Metabacillus sp. B2-18: one gene and its partner. The protein of the gene in region 1 interacts with the protein of each later gene in a pairwise test. Links are inferred from orthologs where the notes say so. Each region holds a gene or a part of one and is shown in the gene's direction. Other genes may lie near its edges. The genes, in order: LPC09_RS20280 and LPC09_RS21965.

Region 1 (11,202 bases):
GAACCACTTTTAACATGGAGACATAAAGTTTTGCCTGCAAGAAATTCTCATTGGTATTCCAGTTCAATTGGTGAGCTAAAAAAGATATGTATCTACCAGGGGGATGTCTGAGTGACGGATTAATTGAGTAACCGGTAGTTTCAATAAGCGGAGTTCTTCCGGTTAAACTGAAGAATAGAACTCGGTTGAGGGATATAAGCGGAGTTTTTCCGGTTAAGTAAAGTAAAATGGTCCATTTTCATCTTTTTCGATTAAATAGGCGGAATCTTTCCGTCTATTTAATCTATTTTTTGTGCTATTTCCTCAATAAGAGGAGTTTCTCCGCTTATCTTAGTAGCTTATTTCCTGGCAATTCTTGAAGAGTTGAAAATCACTTTTATGAGTGCTTATCTTGGTATAAAAATGATTGGAATGTTTAAGAGACTGCTTTAAACGGTATATACTAGTGTTAATAGCGATAGAAAGGAGACTTTTTATGTTAAAGAAACACACGCTAGAAACTCATAAACGGGATGAAATGATTGAAGTCACTCATTTAGTTCAATCTTTCATAAATGATCAGAATATGGACGAGGGTGCGGTTTTGGTATATTGTCCACATACAACTGCTGGCATTACGATCAATGAAAATGCCGACCCTGATGTTAAAACTGATATGTTGCGACGCTTTGATGAAGTTTACCCATGGAAGCTTGTCAAAGATTTACACGGAGAAGGTAACACGGCAGCACATATGAAAGCGAGCACTGTTGGCAGCTCGCAAACAATAATCGTTACAAATGGAAGATTATTACTAGGAACATGGCAAGGAATTTACTTCTGTGAATTTGATGGCCCAAGACAACGTGATGTTTATTTTAAGATCATTAGATAAGTGTGAAAGTTTAATGAAATATGTTGGTTGTGGAAATAATAAGCTCCACCCTAAAATGGTTTCTTTTATTTGTTTTATGGTAAAATGAGAAAACATAAAGCACATACCGTTTGAGGTGAAGTATGGAATTTCAGCTTATCTTTTTGGTTTTCCCAGTCATCGTACTTACCATTTCAATAGTTGGTTACATTGTGACGAAAAAAACCTATGTTACACCAGCCATTTTATTTGTCCTCTTTACCTTTTTAATGCTCCTTCTATTCAATGAATCCTTTTTCATTTGGGTGCTACTATACACACTACTTTCTGTTATTGTGACAATGATTATGTACTTATTCGATAGAATAAAAAGGAAGAGAACTGAATAAATGTAAATAAAAGGCAATCGGTCGTTCCCGATTGCCTTTTATTATTAGATTAATGATAAAAAGTGGCACTGCCTAATTTACTAACGATTGTTTTTGCAGCAAGAAAAGTTGGAATCTGAGCTCTAGTATTAGAGAATTGATAAAGATACCGGTTATCTAATCTGGTAACTTGTGATAGAAGATACGCAGACTCCGTTGCATAAGCTTTTCTTCTCTTATTTAAGGATTCAATGATTCCATCTGCTGTTTTTATTCCGATACCATGACCGAAATAAAGGTCATTACCTAAATCAATTACATTTTCTCCTCGCCATTGTGGCGTTTTGGGATTAAATTGAGGATTATCAAAATACAAGCAATCTCCTGGTAAGTAATCATTTCCCCGTCTCGTATAAATTGGCAAATCATTATCTGATTGCCAGTCGCGAAGGTAAATGCCCTGATAAATACGGTTGAATTGAGCGTTATTAATGGAATCTAAAACAGCTTTATAAAAGATGATCACCATCGCAGTAGCACATTCAAATCCATACTCTACACCATTCTGGAAAATATCGTTAATGGCATCAGCCGGATTAATTCCTTGCTTTAGTTTAAATCCACCTTGCTCTGTTAAATGCCAAAAACGTTCATTACAGTGAGCACGTTCAAACGTCGTAAATTTAGCCTTACTAGCTAATAAGTCGCGAGCAGCCTGGATGGTTGCATATCGTATTTGAAGTGTGAATTGAAAATGTTGCCTATTCATAAAAGAATAGGTTTCTTGATAACGATCCATTTTGTCGATCATTTCAATTTGTTCTGCCTTAAAAGCGGAGGATTTTAATTCGTTTCCATTCACTTCTCTGTTTCCTATGATAATCATGATGTCCCCTCCTTAATTTGTCATCATTTAAGTGTATGGTGAAAATTATGAGGTTAGAAATACATTATCAAGATTTTGTCGTGAAATCAGGCCATAAAAAAACGCAATAGCAGGAAACGCTAATGCGTTATAGACATTTATTTCTTATTTTCAGGTACTTCAGTTTCAGCAAACGTATCAACAAGTTTTTTTAAATTTGTTGTTAATTCATCATCAGCTATTGGAAGACCATGGCCTGATATAGCGATAGAAGGATTAACGGACTGTAGTTTTTTTACCGATTCTTCAGCAGCTTTCCAATCTGTTGTAAAGTATGCAGGTGGACCATGCATTTCTTGTTTTTGGGTCATCACGTCGTATAAGGATTCTTGTTCAACTGTTGTAAAAGCATCTCCGACAATTAGAGCTCGATCGGATTCTCTGAACAAAGAAATGTGACCAGGCGTATGTCCAGGTGTATGGATGAACCTCCAGTCTGCTAAAGAAGGAATAAAACCCTCCTCATTTAGCTGTTCAAGATTTGAGCTAACATCTATACTATGTCTTGGAAACATCGGTGACATTTTAGCAACCAGTCCTTCAGCCTCTTGGTTTGGTGGTGGATAGTCACTTCTTCCAGACAAATAAGGTGCTTCTAAAGGATGGGCATATACCGGAACATCCCATTTATTTAATAATTCTTTTAACGCTCCTACATGGTCAAAATGTCCATGCGTTAAAACGATACTAGTAGGTTTGCAGCCCTCCCCGAATCGCTTTTCAGCTTCAGATATAATGAGCTCGTGTGATCCAGGCATTCCTGCATCAACTAAGACAAATTCATTAGACTTCTTAGGATCTCCAATAAATACGACATTTACGATTTGAACAGATAAACAAAAAACATCTGGTACTACTTCAATTCCCATTCCACTAGTAACCGAAGTCATTGGCATTTTTTTCACTTTCTAACCCCCACTGTTTCAAATTCTATGATAGTATTTCAAAAAAAAAGAGAGAGTATGATATAGAGATACAATTTTCATTAAAAGGTAGGATAGTTTCCAGGTGGACCTATCTTCATCTATAATAGTGAAGGAAAGCATCATACACTATCTACGCGGGGAGAGAGTTTTACATGTATATTGTTCATTCAACCTTTAATGTCCCAATAGAGAAGGTGGAAGAGGTTATAGGAATATATCAGACACGTTCTAAACTTGTCGATACATATGAGGGGTTTGAATCGTTTCAGTTATTACAAAACGAAGTAAAACCTAATGAATTAACCGTTCAAATTAATTGGAAAACAAAGCAAGATTATTTAAATTGGGTAACAAGTGATGCTTACAAAAAAGTACATGAACTTGAGAAAAATTACCCTGATCAAGAACTTGCATCTATTAAACCAATTGTTCAAAGATATGAAGTGGTGGCAGAATGAAGCAGGAAGTCATTGCCTCTATGATTGATGAGATTGTTGAAGGAATATATGAAGCCTATCCAATTTTAGAAGAAAAATATGGAGAACTAGGTAGAAAAAAATGTGTTGAAGATAATTATCATCATTTTAAGCATTTAGATACGGCCTTTTCTCTTAATGAGGAAAAGTTGTTTATTGACTATGCACTTTGGCTAAATAATATTTTAACTTCACGTGGAATGAAGGAAGATCATTTGATTGATAATTTTGAAAGAATCATCAAAGTATTACATAATGAACAAACAGAGGAAGCAGAGAAATATAAGATGTATCTAAAGTCTGTAATCGTAACATTAAAGAGTGAGAAACAGAGGAAGGGGCAATAGTTGCTCCTTCTTTTTGTATTGGACTACCTTTTTGGTGTTAAAACAATTTTCCTTTCACCTTCACCTTTACTTTTAAGCTTGTAAACAATTCCGAGAAAAAGCGGAGCAAGAGAGGTGACATATAAAAATGACCAATCCTGAAAAACAAGATAATCTACGAAATAACCAACACAAAGTAAACCAAAAATAATAAAGAAAAGCAACGAAATGTGTTGGTATTCTTTATAAATGAATCGTCTACGTCCTATGAAAGATCTCATCTATACCTCTCCTTTTATTTTACTCCTATGTTTCCCTTTATTGGTAACTATATGCTAAATATAACTTGTTAGATGTTATGAATGATTTTTTTTAGAAAGAATAAGCATTATTTATTGACAGAAGAAGATAAAAAAATTATAGTTAAACACGTTAATAGTTAAATAGTTTAATTACTTTGAAAGGGTGGCTCCTTTTATGAAGGAAAAACAAATAGAAGAATTAATTAATCGGTATCTTGCAGTAAGCTTTTCTGTTACCAAAAAGGGGGAAAGCCTTGTTAAGGATAGTATAGGGGACTTTATAACGAACGATCAGCACTATACGCTCAGATATATACATAAAGTTGGTACGTGTACCTCTACTGAGCTATCTGAGATCTTTGATGTGAAAAAAAGTGCCATTACAGCAATCATTAATCGACTAACAGAAAAGGAGTTAATTAAACGAACAAGGGATGAAAATGACCGTAGGGTTATTTATTTAACCTTAACGGAAAAGGGAACAGAATTGTTTGAAAAAACAGAAGAGAAAATTCATAGGCTAGTTGAGTCGATCATTACCAGCTTTGATGAAGATGAAATAGTCTCATTTATTGAAACATATGAGAAATTAAACACTCTGTTGGATAATTTAAAAGACTGTAAAATGGAGGAGTAGTTGTGAACGCAATTATAAAAGGCAAATGGCTTGTTATCATTGGATGGGTAGCAATCGTTGTAGGACTATTTTTAGTTGCTCCTAACATGGCGGACCTAGTAAAGGAAAAGGGCCAGGTTAGTGTGCCAGATGGTTATTCATCATCGTTAGCCGACGAAATCATGAATGAAGTCCAGGAGAAAGAAAGTGTAGGAGATGAAATTTCAGCAGCACTCGTTTTTCATAATGATAATAAATTAACGAATGAAGAAATAAAGGAAGCTGAAAAAGCGATTCACTTGTTAGAAGAAAATGAAGAATTAGATGTTACGGATATTTTAACTCATTTTAATGAGGAAGCATTAGAAGAGCAGTTAGTTTCGGAAGATGGAAAAACGATTCTTGCTAATGTGACGATTAACAGAAATGATCGTGAAGCAAAAGAGATATCTGCATTACTCTATGAAACAATTGAAGATGTAGATGTTGAACATTATTATACAAGTGGCTGGATGATTGATCAGGATGTAATGACAAGCTCACAGGAAGGTTTAAAGAAAACTGAGGGAATTACAGTTGTCTTTATTTTAGCTGTCTTACTGTTAGTTTTCCGATCAATTATTGCACCAATTATCCCTTTAATAACAGTAGGTCTTACCTATTTAGCATCACAATCAATCGTTTCTGTGCTGGTTGATGTTGTGAATTTTCCAATATCTAACTTCACACAAATTTTCTTAGTGGCTGTGTTATTTGGGATTGGGACAGATTATTGTATTCTTTTATTAAGTCGTTTTAAAGAAGAGTTATCACATAGGGAGAGTGTTACAGAGGCAATAGTTGAGACATATCGTAACGCGGGAAGAACTGTTTTCTTTAGTGGCTTAGCTGTTATGATTGGGTTTGCTGCAATTGGCTTTTCACAATTTAAATTGTATCAATCAGCATCAGCTGTTGCAGTAGGAGTTGCCATTCTTTTAATAGCTTTATTTACTGTTGTTCCATTTTTCATGGCTGTACTAGGGAACAAAATCTTCTGGCCATCAAAAGGTACATTAGAGCACAAAGATAGTAAAATTTGGGGAGTCGTTGGACGTTTTTCTCTTGCAAGACCTCTTATTGCCCTTCTTGTTGTTGCGTGTGTATCTGTGCCGTTTTTAACCTTCTACGATGGAGAATTATCATTTAATTCACTAGAGGAAATAGGTGGAGATTATAATTCGATAAAAGCTTTTAATGCTATTTCAGATAGCTTCGGACCTGGGGATTCAATGCCGACTCAAGTAGTTCTGGAGAATGATGAAGAAATGGGTTCAACTGAATACATCGCGCTCGCTGAGAAAATTACAAAGGAATTAGAAAAGGTTGATTTAGTTGACACTGTGCGATCTGTAACAAGACCGACTGGAGAAAAAATTGAAGATTTTTATGTATCAAAACAAGCAGAAAGTCTTGAAGAAGGCCTTGGAGAAGGCAATGAAGGAATCGAAAAAATCAGTGATGGTTTAGCGGAAGCAGAGAGTGAAATGGCTGGTTCTGCACCAAAGTTAAAAGAAGCGACTGATGGTATCGGTGATTTAATTACTGGAACGACAAAACTTAATTCAGGTGTAACAGAGCTTCAATCAAGCCTGGCTCAAATTGAAGATGGAATCCGTCAAACTTCAACTGGTTCTGGGGATTTAAAAGCCGGATTAGCTGAGGCAAAAGCAGGGGCAGAAGAAATTCTTGCAGGAAGCGAACAATTATTGAAGGGATACCAAGAAGCTGAAACAAATATCGGTAAACTAAATAGTGAATATGTCAAAGTCGGAACAGGTATCTCTGATTTATCAGGTGCACTAAATTCGTTGAATTCAAATTTTGAGGCTTTAGAAAATAATGAGGCATATGTGGGGCTAGCAGAAGATTCAAATTATGCTGCAATAAAGGGAACCGTTCAAAATGTTGCACAAACACAATTACCAGAATTAGCAGGTGGTATGGAGAAGCTAAATGCTGGACTTGCAGCAATACAAGGCGGAATGAACACAGCAAATAGTCAATTCCCAAAATTAATTGAAGGACAGCAGCAAATTGTAAACGGACTCCAACAACTAATTCAAGGAATTGATCAGCAACAAGCTGGCTTAAATCAGCTTGCTGATTACCAAGGTCAAGCCGTTAACGGTATTCCGCAATTTTCAAATGGTCTTTCAGAGGTAACGAAAGGACAGCAGCAACTACTTGATGGATTTGGTGATTTAGACGGTCAAATGAGTCAATTAACAGATGGATTATCACAAAGTGTTGACGGTTTGAACAAAGTGTCTGATGGTCTTGGCTCTGCTCAGGATTATTTAGCTGACTTGTCTCAATCATCTGAATCAGGGTTTTATTTACCAGAAGAAGTGTTAGAGAGTGAGGACTTCGAACAGGCATTAGACACCTATTTGTCTGACGATCGTAAAGTCATGACGCTTGATGTTATCTTCAAAGCAAATCCTTATTCAAACGAAGCAATTAATCAAGTGGATGAGTTAAATGCTGCAATTGAAAGAGCTACGAAAGATACGAAGCTTGAAAATGCAAAGGTGGCTATTGGTGGAATTACAAGTACGAATGCTGACTTAAGTACAATGTCTAACAACGATTATTCACGTACAGTTGTTTTAATGCTTGTTGGTATTTCTATTATTCTTGTTTTCTTGTTCCGCTCAATTATTATGCCAATCTATATAATTGGATCATTAATACTAACTTATTATACAGCTATGGGAATTAATGAAGTGATCTTTGTTAACATCTTGGGTTATTCGGGAATTAGCTGGGCAGTGCCGTTCTTCGGATTTGTCATATTAGTAGCTTTAGGCGTAGATTATAGCATTTTCTTAATGGATCGCTTTAATGAATATAAAGATCTTTCAGTTGGTGAAGCGATGCTGCTTGCGATGAAGAAAATGGGAACAGTTATTATTTCAGCTGTTGTCATTTTAGGTGGGACATTTGCAGCAATGATTCCATCAGGCATGTTATCTCTTATTCAAATAGCATCGATTATTCTAACAGGATTACTGTTATATGCGCTCATTGTATTACCACTATTTATTCCAGTTATGGTAAAAACATTTGGACCAGCAAATTGGTGGCCATTTAAAAGAGCTTAATAGTAAGAGGAAGGCAGTTGACATCGTGTCAACTGCCTTTTTAAATAGATATTTTTTCTGAAATAGTTTAGATTTTTTTAAAGTTTACCGATATAACAAATAGGCTATAAGATAGATGAGTCTTGTGGTTAAATTTATGGTTGAAATAAGGAGAATCTCCTATGTCACATGTTAGTTTGCGGACATTTTTTTCATTAACATTTTTAATCTTTATTATATTGTTAACAGCTGTTTTAACTATTTCTGTAGGATCTAAATCAAGTGAGGAAATGGAAGAAGAAATTGGAAACTCATTATCAAATGTTTCCTATCAGATGGCTGATAAATTAGACTTTTTTATGTGGTCCCGATATAACGAATTAAAACTGCTTAGTGAACTAAACACGATAAAAGATGAGGGGAATCTTGATGAAAAGAGAGTCCTTTTAAACGAGTTACAAAAGAACATCTCTTCTTTTTCCTGGGTCGGAATAACCGATAAAGAAGGGGAAGTAATTGTAGCAACAAATAATATGTTAGTTGGAAATAGCATTAAAGAGCGACCTGTTTATCTTGAGGCAATTAAAAAGCCATTTGTTGGTGATGTCCATGAAGCGGTATTGCTTGCAAAATTAATACCTAGTCCCAATGGAGAACCTGTGGAGTTTGTTGATATTAGCTTTCCAATCCGAAATCAGAAGGGAGAGTTTTCGGGGGTACTAGCCTCTCACCTTAGCTGGGATTGGTCAAAAGAAATACATAGATCGATTATTGAGCCGTATAAAGCACACTTAAATAGTGCAAAACGAGTTGAAGTTTTTATCATTCGTTCAGACGATAATCGTATTCTGTTAGGTCCAGGTGATATGATTGGTACAGCTTTGCCGACATCGATTACAAATGACAATTCGGTATCTGATGAGAACTGGAATATTAGGAAATGGCCTGATGGAAAGGACTATGTAACAAGTTATTCATACAGTGATGGATATTTAAATTATCCTGGTCTAAACTGGAAGATTATTGTACGAGAGCCTGTTGACTATGCCTTTGCCTCGGTTGAAAAGCTAAAAAGCTATACATTAACAGTAGGAATGATAGCCGCGATTTTGTTTGCAGTGATTGGTTGGTTTATTGCGGGTAGAGTTGCGAATCCGCTTAAGGAAATTGCTATTGCAGCCAATCAATTAAAAAGGGGAGAACGTACAGAAATGCCTTATTTCACACGAATTAAGGACTTGAATGACCTTTCCTTATCCTTAAGAGAAATGGTTGAAACCATTATGGAAACAAAATCTGAGCTTGGCAGAATGAAAAAACTTGCTCTAAAAGACAGCCTTACAGGGCTACCAAACAGAGTAGCATTATACTCTTATATTGATAAAAAGTTAGAAAACGAAGCTAATGATGAAAACTATCTCTTTTTATTTATGGATTTGGATGGCTTTAAAGATATAAATGATACTTACGGCCATCAGGCGGGTGACTATTTATTAGTGAAAGTTGCGGAAAGACTGAAGACGTTTGTTAAGGAAGGGGATTTTGCTGCTCGACTCGGTGGAGATGAATTCATTTTAATTATTCGTTGTGAAACAAATTCCAGAATTGATGAAGGTATCAAATTAGGAGAAAGCATAATTAGTTCCATCAATTCACCGATCTTGTTAGGAGATGGAGTTGAGGTTGTTATTAGATGTAGTATTGGTGGAGCTATTTGGCCTGAATGTGGCATAGAACCTGATGAGGTTATTGATTTAGCAGATCAAGCCCTTTATCAATCTAAAGATAAGGGGAAGAACCAGGTAACCTTTTATCAAGCATAAACAGGCCATTTTTGAAATGAAGATGTAACATTTTAAAATGAATGATCAGTTTTTTGAAAATGTATTAAAATAACACGAATGAAATAATGAATAATCATTCCATATAGGATTAATCCAATAAATGAGCAGGTATGTGTCCACCACTTGTGATTGGCATACATCTCAAACTTTACAAAAGTAGGTTCAATAATAAATGCGAGTACACCAGCAAAAATAATATATTTCCACATATAAGAAGTAAGTGTTGGTGAATATTGATAGATTAGCATTGAAAAAACAGGGATAACGGCAAGATCAGCCGGTAAAAGTGGTGGAATAATTGGAATAAGCTTGTCAGGATATCCCCACAATCCAAGATAAACTCCTACTTCATCTAAAAATGAAGCAAGCAAAGAACTAATAAGTCCGAATATAATAAGCTCGAGTGATCTACTCCGATCTCTTAATTTATTCCATACTATAAAAGGTCCAATTGTTGATAATAATAGAAACCACCATGTTGCAGTAAACAAATCATCGTGATACCAATGGGAAAAGCTTGTGTTATTTAGGTTTTCATTTATTTTTAAAATATCCTGGTAGGTAGGGGTATTCATTTTACCACCTCATGTAAATCAGAATCTTTATTCACTATAATGGGCATTAGTGGTAAGAAATATGTAGGTTTTTATCGAACATTTGTGGATAAAAGCTTGTTTAGTTTCTTGATTTACACAAAAATAAGTGTTAAGATTGACTTAATTATTTTTGTTCGGATAAGACTGAGAGATGGAAGTTGCTTTAAAAAGTTTTTTCCTCTTGAAGAATCGTTGTCTAGCAAGAATAGTAATACAATGTGGACTTTTTAGATACCACACAGGAGGAAAAACAATGCTACAAGGTAAAGTAAAATGGTTTAATTCAGAAAAAGGTTTCGGTTTCATCGAAGTAGAAGGACAAGACGATGTATTCGTACACTTCTCTGCAATTCAAGGTGATGGCTTCAAAACTTTAGAAGAAGGCCAAACAGTTACTTTTGAAGTAGAGCAAGGAGCTCGTGGACCACAAGCTGCTAACGTTCAAAAATAATAATGACGCTGCAACTGCAGCTCTATAAAAGACTCCAAATTGGGGTCTTTTTTTCTTGGACTTAGTAAGCGTTTTATACTATTCCAAGAATAGATTCTCAGTAGAAACCATCCGACCATTCTTTAAGGATACAGAATGAACCACTGTAATGAAAATCATTTTCATAATTTCCCACAATTCGTACATATTTATCCCACACTTTCTCTTTATAGTAAAAGCTAGTCAGTATTAACAATCGAAAGACTATAAACATAATAGGGAGTTTTACAATGGTTCAGAGGTTATTAACAAGCAAAAAAACAATAGGCATCCTTGCAGTCCTCGTCGTTGCAGCAATTGCCATTTTTATTTTTCTTTCTACAAGAAGTGAAGTTGTCGCAAAGGTAGGAAATGA
Region 2 (11,254 bases), 350 kb from region 1 along the record:
AAGTTTTAGGCACATGAAGTAGCCAGAGTTGAATGGGTAGTAAGTCCAGTATTTTTGGTATTCTTCTTTTGCCAAAACTTCTTTTGTTTTATCTGCACGACTTTTCATCAATGCAAATTTTTGTTCTTTTTCTACCGCGAATTCATTTGATTTTAGTGATTCTAGAATCAATGTTTGAGATGGGTGAGAACTGCTTGAGATGGTTCCTCTGATTAGCCCTTTTGTTTTTTGCTCGAGTGCGTTTAAGATCGCGGCACTTTTGCTTGCATATGTGATGAATCCAACACGGAAGCCCCATACATAGTTTTCTTTTGTTGCACCGTCTACTTTTACAGCTAAAATGCGTTCGTGAGTATCTGCTAAGTAGCTGAAAATGGATTCTTTCATAGAATCTTCATAGAATAAGCCGAAATATGCATCGTCAATTAAGACAACAACATTTAAGCCTTCCTCTGCAGCTTCTGTTAAAACTGCGGCAATTTCTCTTGCTTCAGACTCAAGTGGTGTGTAACCAGTTGGGTTGTTCGGGAAGTTTAAAAGAACAATAACTTTGCCAGAAGATTTCTGAGCAGAGATTGTTTCTTTTAATGCTTGAGTATTAAAGCCGTTTTCTGCATTAAATAATGGGAATGTCACAACATTTGCACCACGGCGAACTTTGAATGTTAAGTTGTAGTTACCCCAGAATTTATCAGGCACAATAACCGGAGTGCCTTCATCAGCGAATAAGTCAGCAACAATACTTAAACCGTGTGTTAAAGCGTTTGTAACGATTGGCGAACCAACTACATCACTGTTTACACTTGGGTTATCTTTTAAGATTTTTTCTTTCCATACTTTTCGTAATTCTTCTTTCCCTTGCGGTGGGGCATATGGATACAAGTCTTTTGGTGCTACACGATCTCCAAAAAGGTTTTGCAAGTGAGTGAAATGCATTGGTTGATTGCCTTCTGTTGCAATTCCGATTGTTGCATTGAAGCGGTGAGCTTTTTTGCCTGCTTCAGCTGATTGACTTAAAATTCCCTTTGGATAGAACATTTCCTTTCCAAGCTGGGATAACATATGATAGACATGTTCATTATCTTCTTTGATTGCTTGGTTTAAAGCTTGTGCTAATTCATTCATGATCCTATCTTTTCACCTCTATGGGAAATAATATTTTGAAAATTCATTAAGAAGTATTTTAACATAGTGAGGGTTGTTCTCACAGTGGTTATTACATATTAAATTGAAATTTCTTAGACATTTCTTTTTTTGAAGAAAATTAACACTAAAACATACAACATTTACCATTGTTTCACGATATACTATGTGTGAAAAGATCATTTGTAGATGAGAGGAATATACATGAATATTGTATCAATATTGCTTGGATTTATTATTGTTTTGAATATTTTATTTGCGATTGTGATGATTTTTAGAGAAAGAAGAGATGCGCCGTCTTCATGGGCGTGGTTGCTTGTTCTCTTTTTTATTCCGGTTTTAGGATTTGTGCTTTATCTTCTTTTTGGTCAAAATTTAAGTCGATACCACATGTTTCAATGGGAAGACCGGAAAAAGCTTGGAATTGAAAAACTGTTGGCCAATCAGCTTGAAGATATACGCAAAAATACATTTGCTTTTCAAAGTGAAACGGCAAAGCAGCATAAGCAGCTGATTAATATGCAGGTTATTAACAATGATGCGGTGTTAACAGAAGATAACTCTGTTGATATTTTTACAGATGGAAATGAGAAGTTTTCCCAATTGTTCAAGGATATTGAAGAGGCGACCGATCACATTCATTTACAATATTATATTTTGAAAAACGGAGAACTTGGTAAAAAGCTGGTTGCGGCTTTAACGAAGAAGGCAGCCCAGGGTGTTAAAGTAAGAGTTTTATATGATGATCTTGGCTCGAGAGGATTAAGAAAATCGTTTTTCAAAGAGCTTCGTGCTGCAGAAGGAGAGGTGGAGGGGTTTTTTCCTTCAAAGCTAAGATGGATAAATTTGCGTTTGAATTATCGTAATCATCGGAAGCTTGTCATTATTGATGGTAAAACAGGGTATGTAGGTGGCTTTAATGTGGGTGACGAATATTTAGGGCTTGATCCTTCATTCGGTTACTGGCGTGATACACACTTAAGAATTCAAGGAACAGCGGTACATGCGATTCAAGCAAGGTTTATTCTTGATTGGAATCAAGCAACAGAAAAGCGGACAATTGCTTATTCACAGGAGCTTTTCCCTGAACCTGTTACGGCAGTTGGAAACAGCAGCTTGCAAATTGTGACGAGCGGTCCTGATTCTGAATGGGAACAAATTAAAAATGGCTATATCAAGATGATTTCTACCGCAAAAAAATCCGTTTGTATTCAAACACCCTATTTTATTCCTGATGCTAGCCTGCTTGATGCGTTAAAAATAGCCTGTTTATCAGGAATTGAAGTGCAGCTTATGATTCCGAATAAGCCTGATCATCCATTTGTGTACTGGGCCACCCTTTCATATGTTGCCGAATTATTAAATTCAGGTGCAAAGGTGTACATATATGACAATGGTTTTATTCATGCCAAAATGATTGTAGTAGATAATGAAATTGCCTCAGTTGGAACAGCAAATATTGATGTAAGAAGCTTCAAATTGAATTTTGAGGTAAATGCGTTTATTTATGATGAAGATCTTGCTAGAAAGCTATCAGAAGAGTTTCAACATGATGTTTTGCAGTCAAGGGAGTACACACTAGAAGCTTATCATCAACGTTCGAAGACCATTCGTTTTAAGGAATCTGTTTCCAGATTGCTATCTCCTATCTTATAATGAAAATAAGCCCTTTTTACTATTTGTCTGTTTTTTAATGAGTGTAATTACGAACTAGTATGATAAGGAGGAAATTGTGTGGTAGAGCTACTAAAATTAAAGCCTGTTTTTAAAGAACGAATTTGGGGTGGAACAACATTGAGAGATTCCTTCGGGTACGATATTCCGAGTGAACATACTGGAGAGTGTTGGGCAATTAGTGCACATCCTAATGGAAATAGTACCGTTCAAAATGGACTCTTTGCAGGAAAGGAATTAAGTTGGCTATGGGAAAACCACCAAGAGCTTTTTGGACATATAAGAGGCGATCGCTTTCCTCTATTAACGAAAATACTAGATGCTAAAGCAGACTTAAGTGTACAAGTTCATCCGGACGATACATATGCGAAAGAACATGAAAATGGCGAACTAGGCAAAACAGAGTGCTGGTATATTATCGATTGTAAAGAAGGAGCCGAAATGATTTTTGGCCATCATGCCCGTACAAAGGAAGAGCTGGTCACGATGATTCATTCTGGTCGTTGGGAGGACTTGTTAAGAAGAGTGAAAATTAAGCCGGGTGACTTTTTTTATGTTCCAAGCGGGACCATTCATGCGTTATGTGAAGGAACACTTGTGTTGGAAACACAGCAAAGCTCTGATACAACTTATCGTGTGTACGATTATGACCGTGTTGATCAAAATGGTGAGAAAAGAGAGCTGCACCTATCAAAGGCTATTCAAGTGACAACTGTCCCAGACGATGTGAATCAAGTAAAAACTCATATTGAAGAAAATAGATCAACGATGATTACGACATTTGTAAAAGAAGAGTACTTTTCTGTTTATAAATGGAATGTTGTTGATGAATATAAACATAAAAAAGAAGCACCGTTTCTCTTGTGCAGTGTAATTAATGGACAAGGGTCTGTAAAAACAAAGGAAGAAACACTTTCGCTTCAAAAGGGTGACCATTTTCTAGTAACAGCCAATACAAAAGAAATGATCGTAGATGGGACACTTGAACTGATTGTGTCGCATACATAATCGAGTCTCCTTGCTTAAGGGGATTTTTTTATGTATGTTTGCAACTGTGTTGAAGGAAGATTCAGGGGAGGGAACAGATCGCGAAAATGAAACGATTGGATGAATGTAAGGGAAATTGGGGAAGAGCATGGCTCATCCCTTTTTCTATTTTACAGCTTAAAGTAGTGCTCAATGACAGAATTTAATTCTTCTAAACCAGGGGCGTTTTTTATATTGCTTAACATTCCTTTGATCACGGGTAAACGCGGTGAATCTCCCTTTATTTCTTCTTCAATTACATCTAGTGTGATTAAAAAAGCTTCATTATCAATCTTATTTTTCACCAGTGAAATTTCTCTGACTAAATCCTCCTTCGTTAACTCCGGGTATTGCTCTGTTAACTGACAGACAAATTCATCTGATAATATTGGTTCTTCATCTGATTTTAAGTAGCCTTCTACTAAATCATCAGCTCGTCTTAAAACAAAGACTGCAAACTTCTGAAGATCAAATTGTCCTAAATCAAGAATAATCAGTTTTAAATACGATTGAACAATACCTTGTAGAATCATATTTAAATCGAAAATATAACGGTCAATTTTTGAGCCATAAATAGCGTGAAGAGATCTATGATAAAATCTCCCAATATTTTGAGTCATTTTCTTAATAAAGTCCTCAATCTCAGAATTTATTGGTATTGCTTGTTCACGTGTTTGCATAATAATAAATTCTTTGTTTTTTTGAATTTCTTCTAGCTGAGTTTTTAGCTGAAGAACAAATGCATCACGAGGGGATAAATCTTTAATCGGTACGGAATCGACTTTAGATTGAATTAATTGAAATTGATACTTAAATGCTGCCAGAAGTAGGGCATCCTTCGATTTAAAGTATAAGTAAAAAGCGCCTTTTGAAATTCCGCAAGCATCAACAATTTCTTGAATCGATGTAGCGGAATATCCTTTTGTGGCAAAAATACTAACGGCGGCCTCAATAATTTTCTTTTCCTTTTCCTTCATTTTGACCTCCTTACTACAAAAGACTTAGCCTCTATATTGAGTTTTTTATAGCTTGATATAAAAACATTTACAAAAAAATTAAAGTTTATTAACAAAATGTTCGTTGACTCTGACTGACTAGTCATTTATATTATTAATTATTGTGACCCGATAGTCAATTAGATTCTAAAAAATGGAGGATGTTATGAATAGCATAATTAATTTTGTATTGAAAAACAAATTTGCTGTATGGCTGCTTACAATAATTATAACAGTAGCTGGGCTATATTCCGGATTAAACATGAAGCTTGAAACAATCCCGAATATTAATACCCCGATTATTTCAGTTACAACCATTTATCCAGGGGCTACTCCTGAAGAAGTCGCTGATCATGTCACAGAACCAATTGAAAAGATTGTTCAAAATTTAAATGGAGTAAATGTTGTTAGCTCAAACTCTATGCAAAATGCATCATCGCTTCAAATCGAATACGGATTTGAAAAAAATATGGATGAAGCTGAAGATGAATTAAACGATGCATTAACGGATATTGAACTTCCTGATGGCGCTAATGAACCTGGCGTTTCAAGAATTAGTTTAAATGCATTTCCTATTTTAGCATTAAGTATTGCGAATGAAGATCAATCACTTGCAGAGCTTACCACTGTTGTTGAAGACGAAATCATCCCTGCTTTAGAAGGGGTTGAAGGTGTTTCTTCTGTTCAAGTATCTGGACAACAGTTAGAGGAAGTATTGTTTACTTTTAAAGAAGATAAAATAACAGAGCTAGGTTTAGATACAGAGACAGTAAAAGGTCTTATTCAAGGCTCTGATGTTAATTTTCCATTAGGAGTTTTAACATTAGATGAAACAGAAAAATCTGTGGTAGTTGATGGAAACATTACAACAATTGATGATTTGAAAAATATTGAAATTCCAGTTATGCCTTCGGCGCAAGGAAATCAACAGGCAGCAGCACAAGGTGGTCAATCGGCTGATATGACCGCTCAGTCACCACAAACTGGTGCGGGCCAAGCCCAAGCCCAAGCCCAAGCACAAATGTCTGCTAAGATCGAATTGCCTACTGTGAAACTTTCAGAAATTGCTGATATCGAATTAGTTGGAAAGGCAGAGTCGATTTCTCGTACTAATGGGAAAGAAGCAATCGGTATTCAAATTGTAAAAGCATCAGACGCTAATACAGTAGATGTTGCCAACGGTATTGAAGAAAAATTAGCTGATTTTGAAGATGAAATTGAAGGTCTTGATGTTGTTTATACACTTGACCAAGCAACACCAATTGAAGAGTCAGTTGGGACAATGCTAAGTAAAGCACTATTTGGAGCACTTTTCGCGGTTGTTATTATTCTCTTATTCTTAAGAGATATTAAATCAACATTAATCTCAATTATTTCAATTCCGTTGTCATTATTGATCGCAATTATCCTGTTAAATCAAATGGGTATTACGCTGAACATGATGACACTTGGTGCGATGACTGTTGCGATTGGTCGTGTTGTTGATGACTCGATCGTTGTTATTGAAAATATTTACCGAAGAATGTCACTTAAAGGTGAACAATTAAAAGGTAAGGCATTAGTTCGTGAAGCAACAAAAGAGATGTTCATACCAATTATGTCATCGACAATCGTTACGATCGCGGTATTCTTACCGTTAGCGCTTGTAAAAGGAATGATCGGGGAACTATTCTTACCATTCGCATTAACAATGGTATTTGCGCTTTTAGCATCATTATTAGTTGCAATCACAATTGTACCAATGATGGCGCACAGTTTATTTAAGAAAAATTTATATGGTGAAAGCAAAAAATTAAAGCAACATGACGAACACAAACCAGGCAAAATGACAGGTGCTTATCGTTCAATTCTAAATTGGACGTTGAACCACAAGATCATTACCTCCTTGATTGCGATTGCTATGTTAGTAGGAAGTTTATTCTTAGTTCCGGTTATCGGGGTTAGTTTCTTATCATCTGAAGAAGAAAAAATGATGATCGTTACGTACAAACCAGAGCCAGGTGAAACAAGAGAGCAAGCAGAAGAAGCAGCTTTAAGTGCTGAAGAATTCTTCTTGGATAGAGAACATGTGAAAACAGTACAATATTCACTTGGTAGTGAAAACCCAATGAATCCTGGTGATACAAACAGTGCGATGTTCTTCATTCTTTATGAAGATGACACACCTGAATTTGCAGAAGAAAAAGAACAAGTTGTTGAAGATTTAATTGAAGTAGCAGCTGGTGGGGGAGAATGGGCTTCACAAGACTTTGCTTCAATGGGATCTAGCAATGCAATTACAATGTATGTTTATGGCAACAGCATGGAAGACATTGAGCCTGTTGTAGCAGATATCCAAGAGATTATGGAAAACAATGATTCTCTTAAAAATGTAGAATCAAGTATGTCAGAAACATATGAAGAGTACACATTTGTAGCTAATCAAGAAGAGTTAAGTAAGTACGGATTAACAGCAGCTCAAATCGGTATGGCGCTTAACCCAACAAGAGAACGTCCAGTATTAACAACAGTTGAAAAAGACGGTGAAGACCTAAATGTGTATCTTCAAGTTGATGAAGAAACGTATGAAAATGTTGATGATTTAACAGAAAAAACCATTCAATCTCCACTTGGAACAGGAGTGAAAATTGGTGATGTAGTTGACGTACAAGAAGGTGAAACATCAAATACTGTCACAAGACGTGATGGAAAAATCTATGTTTCAGTTTCAGGTGAAATCACAACAGATGATGTTGCAAAAGTTTCAACAGATGTTCAAACAAAGGTAGACGATTTAGAACTTCCGTCAACAATTGAAGTAAATATGGGTGGGGTATCAGCGGACATCCAAGAATCATTTACTCAATTAGGTTTAGCCATGTTAGCAGCGATTGCGATCGTTTATCTGATCTTAGTTATCACTTTCGGTGGAGCACTAGCACCATTCGCGATTCTGTTCTCCTTACCGTTTACAGTAATCGGTGCTCTTGTCGGCTTATTAATTGCTGGTGAAACATTAAGTGTTAACTCAATGATTGGTGCTCTAATGCTGATCGGTATCGTTGTAACAAACGCGATTGTATTAATTGACCGCGTAATCCACAAGGAGAAAGAAGGCTTAAGCACACGTGAGGCCATTTTAGAAGCGGGTACAACTCGTCTTCGTCCAATCCTCATGACAGCAATCGCTACAATCGGTGCCCTCATCCCACTAGCACTAGGACTAGAAGGCGGCGGGATGATCTCAAAAGACCTTGGTGTAACGGTAATTGGTGGTTTAACAAGTTCCACGTTATTAACGCTTGTTATAGTGCCAATCGTATATGAAGCATTAAGCAAGGTGCGTCGTAAAAAAACGTTAGTTGAAGAAGAATAAAAATAATAGGGAACCTAGCACATTTGTGTTGGGTTCTTTTTTAGTTTGTGCTCTATTAACAGGAACTGAGTGTAAATTGCCCAAATCGCAGGAATAATTGCTATTCACCCGGGAATCGAGACAGGAATAAGCGCCAGCCCCCGATAGGAGTCCCGATTGTCCTTGAATCGAGACAGGAATAAGCGCCAGCCCCCGATAGGAGTCCCGATTGTCCTTGAATCGAGACAGGAATAAGCGCCAGCCCCCGATAGGAGTCCCGATTCTCCTTGAATCGAGACAGGAATAAGCGCCAGCCCCGATAGGAGTCCCGATTGTCCTTGAATCGAGACAGGTATAAGCGTCAGCCCCCGATAGGAGTCCCGATTGTCCTTGAATCGAGACAGGAATAAGCACCAGCCCCCGATTGTAGTCCCGATTGTCCTTGAATCGAGACAGGAATAAGCGCCAGCCCCCGATAGGAGTCCCGATTGTCCTTGAATCGAGACAGGAATAAGCGCCAGCCCCCGATTGTAGTCCCGATTCTCCTTGAATCGAGACAGGTATAAAAGCCAGCCCCCGATAGGAGTCCCGATTCTCCTTGAATCGAGACAGGAATAAGCGCCAGCCCCCGATAGGAGTCCCGATTCTCCTTGAAACGAGACAGGTATAAAAGCCAGCCCCCGGTTCGAGTCCCGATTCCCCCTGACTCGAGACAGGTATAAGCGCCAGCCCCCGATTGTAGTCCCGATTGTCCTTGAATCGAGACAGGAATCAGCGCCAGCCCCCGATTGTAGTCCCGATTCTCCTTGAAACGAGACAGGTATAAAAGCCAGCCCCCTATTCGAGTCCCGATTCCCCCTGACTCGAGACAGGAATAAGCGCCAGCCCCCGATTGTAGTCCCGATTGTCCTTGAAACGAGACAGGAATAAGCGCCAGCCCCCGATTGTAGTCCCGATTGTCCTTGAAACGAGACAGGTATAAAAGCCAGCCCCCGGTTCGAGTCCCGATTCTCCCTGACTCGAGACAGGTATAAGCGCCAGCCCTCGATTCTAGTCCCAAATATACCAAGAGAAGAAAATCTATTCCTCATACAATCGACTAATTTAGACAAATGTCGACGAAAATATTTTCCAACTATCTAGCATAATAACCATTGAATAAGCTACAATACGAGTAAACTTGATAAATTTGTCATGTTTTTATATTTACATACGTATCAATAAATAAGGACAAGGTTTCTTGGGGGAATAAACGGTGTTTTCAAAGGGTAAAAAAGATAAATTTTCAGAGCTTTTATTAAAAATGACAGACAATCTTAAATCAACAACACAGTATTGCATTGAGCAAAACATTTCAAATCATCATGAGTTACAGATTTTCTTAGAAGCAATAAAAGAGTATGAATCAACAGGTGATGAGCTCATTCAAACGATTACGAGAGAGCTTAACCAAACGTTTATCACGCCAATCGACAGAGAGGACATCCTTCAACTTGCGATCGATATCGATGACGTACTAGACGGTATTGAACATACTGCTGCACTTTTTGAAATGTATTCCGTCACAAATGTAACCGAGCACATGAGAAAATTCGTGAACATTAACCATCAATGTGCCGTAGAAATTTCATTAGCGGTTACATGCTTATCACAGAAAAAATTACAAGCCATCTCACCGTATTCAATAAAGCTTAAAGAACATGAAACAAATAGTGATAATTTACTTCGTACGGCTGTGAAAAATCTGTTTGCTACCGTAAAAGATCCGATTAAAATCATTCAGTATAAAGACATCTATGAATCTCTCGAGGGCATCGTTGACAGCTGTCGTAAAGTGGCAAATACACTTGATAGCATTGTGATGAAAAATGCGTAAGGAGCCGAGCTAGATGGAGATGACCTTACTAATTACATGCTTCATTGTCGTAGGCGCTTTAGCTTTTGATTTTATCAATGGATTTCATGACACGGCAAATGCGATTGCAACGAGTGTTTCAACAAAAGCGCTTAAACCAAGACATGCGGTCATTCTTGCAGCTGTTATGAATTTTATTGGGGCACTTACGTTTACGGGTGTGGCAAAGACGATTACAAGTGGGATTGTGGATCCATTCACATTAGAAAATGGATCTGTTGTGATCTTATCAGCCCTTGTCTCTGCAATCGCATGGAATTTGATTACATGGTATTACGGAATACCGAGCAGCTCTTCACACGCAATTATTGGATCAATTGTTGGGGCAGCAATTGCCGCGTCTGGCTTTGGAAGTATTAACTACTCAGGATTTACAAAAATTGTTCAATCACTGCTAATTTCACCAATTCTAGCATTTATCGTTGGATATGTTGTGTTTAGTCTCTTTAAAGTGCTGTTCAAAAATCACTCGCTAACAAAATCGAATAATCGATTTAGGAGAATTCAAATTTTAACCGCTGCTTTTCAAGCTTATACACATGGGACAAATGATGCCCAAAAAGCAATGGGGATTATCACATTAGCTCTTATTGCCAATAACTATCATCAAACAATGGATATTCCGTTTTGGGTACAATTTTCCTGTGCTTTAGCAATGGGATTGGGTACATCTATTGGTGGATGGAGAATTATTCAAACGGTTGGAAACAAAATTATGAAAATCCGACCAGTTAACGGGGTTGCTGCAGATCTGTCGTCTGCTTCAATTATTTTTGCAGCAACTTATTTTCACCTACCTGTTAGTACAACTCATGTGATTTCTTCTTCTATACTAGGTGTAGGTGCTTCAAATCGGGTAAAAGGAGTTAATTGGGGTACAGCCCAAACAATGATTTTTACTTGGGTGGTAACACTGCCCGCAGCTGCTATTTTGGCAGGAATTGTCTATTACTTTCTTCAGTTCTTCTTGTAATTATTGAGAATGTTTCCCCTCGTCTCACATATAAATGTGTACAAGGAAGATTGGGGGAGATAAAATGGATATCTTATTTTTAATTGTAAGCTTATTATTATTAAGCTTTATCACAGGAATGCGCATGCTGATTTCTATATGGGGCAAGAAATATCGTTATACCACTGCATGGAATTTAGTTGATTCAAAGAATG

The links.
Region 2: the proteins of LPC09_RS20280 (region 1) and LPC09_RS21965 interact in binary tests that used the Bacillus subtilis proteins (3 or more experiments, as listed by UniProt). The link is inferred for Metabacillus sp. B2-18 from one-to-one orthologs.

What each region holds. Positions count from the first base shown.
Region 1 is NZ_CP088245.1:3,986,380-3,997,581, reverse strand. Bases 4,479-8,138 are described here. They hold LPC09_RS20280 (MMPL family transporter), read left to right. Parts: upstream 4,479-4,815; coding sequence 4,816-7,938; downstream 7,939-8,138. Other genes in these bases: LPC09_RS20275 (sensor domain-containing diguanylate cyclase), read left to right, coding at 8,100-8,138; LPC09_RS20285 (MarR family winged helix-turn-helix transcriptional regulator), read left to right, coding at 4,479-4,813. In the rest of the region: LPC09_RS20320 (secondary thiamine-phosphate synthase enzyme YjbQ), read left to right, coding at 476-874; LPC09_RS20315 (DUF2651 family protein), read left to right, coding at 997-1,242; LPC09_RS20310 (protein-glutamine gamma-glutamyltransferase), read right to left, coding at 1,292-2,107; LPC09_RS20305 (MBL fold metallo-hydrolase), read right to left, coding at 2,245-3,042; LPC09_RS20300 (antibiotic biosynthesis monooxygenase family protein), read left to right, coding at 3,225-3,530; LPC09_RS20295 (hypothetical protein), read left to right, coding at 3,527-3,895; LPC09_RS20290 (hypothetical protein), read right to left, coding at 3,919-4,155; more of LPC09_RS20285, read left to right, coding at 4,352-4,478; more of LPC09_RS20275, read left to right, coding at 8,139-9,740; LPC09_RS20270 (CBO0543 family protein), read right to left, coding at 9,773-10,336; LPC09_RS20265 (cold-shock protein), read left to right, coding at 10,611-10,808; LPC09_RS20260 (peptidylprolyl isomerase), read left to right, coding at 11,078-11,202.
Region 2 is NZ_CP088245.1:4,339,305-4,350,558, reverse strand. The notes cover bases 4,682-8,393. They hold LPC09_RS21965 (efflux RND transporter permease subunit), read left to right. Parts: upstream 4,682-5,004; coding sequence 5,005-8,193; downstream 8,194-8,393. Other genes in these bases: LPC09_RS21970 (TetR/AcrR family transcriptional regulator), read right to left, coding at 4,682-4,820. Outside these bases: LPC09_RS21985 (aminotransferase class I/II-fold pyridoxal phosphate-dependent enzyme), read right to left, coding at 1-1,125; cls (cardiolipin synthase), read left to right, coding at 1,348-2,799; manA (mannose-6-phosphate isomerase, class I), read left to right, coding at 2,878-3,825; more of LPC09_RS21970, read right to left, coding at 3,975-4,681; LPC09_RS21960 (DUF47 domain-containing protein), read left to right, coding at 9,428-10,048; LPC09_RS21955 (inorganic phosphate transporter), read left to right, coding at 10,062-11,060; LPC09_RS21950 (hypothetical protein), read left to right, coding at 11,125-11,254. UniProt on the Bacillus subtilis protein: Required for self-resistance to surfactin, an antimicrobial lipopeptide surfactant produced by B.subtilis. Also required for swarming motility.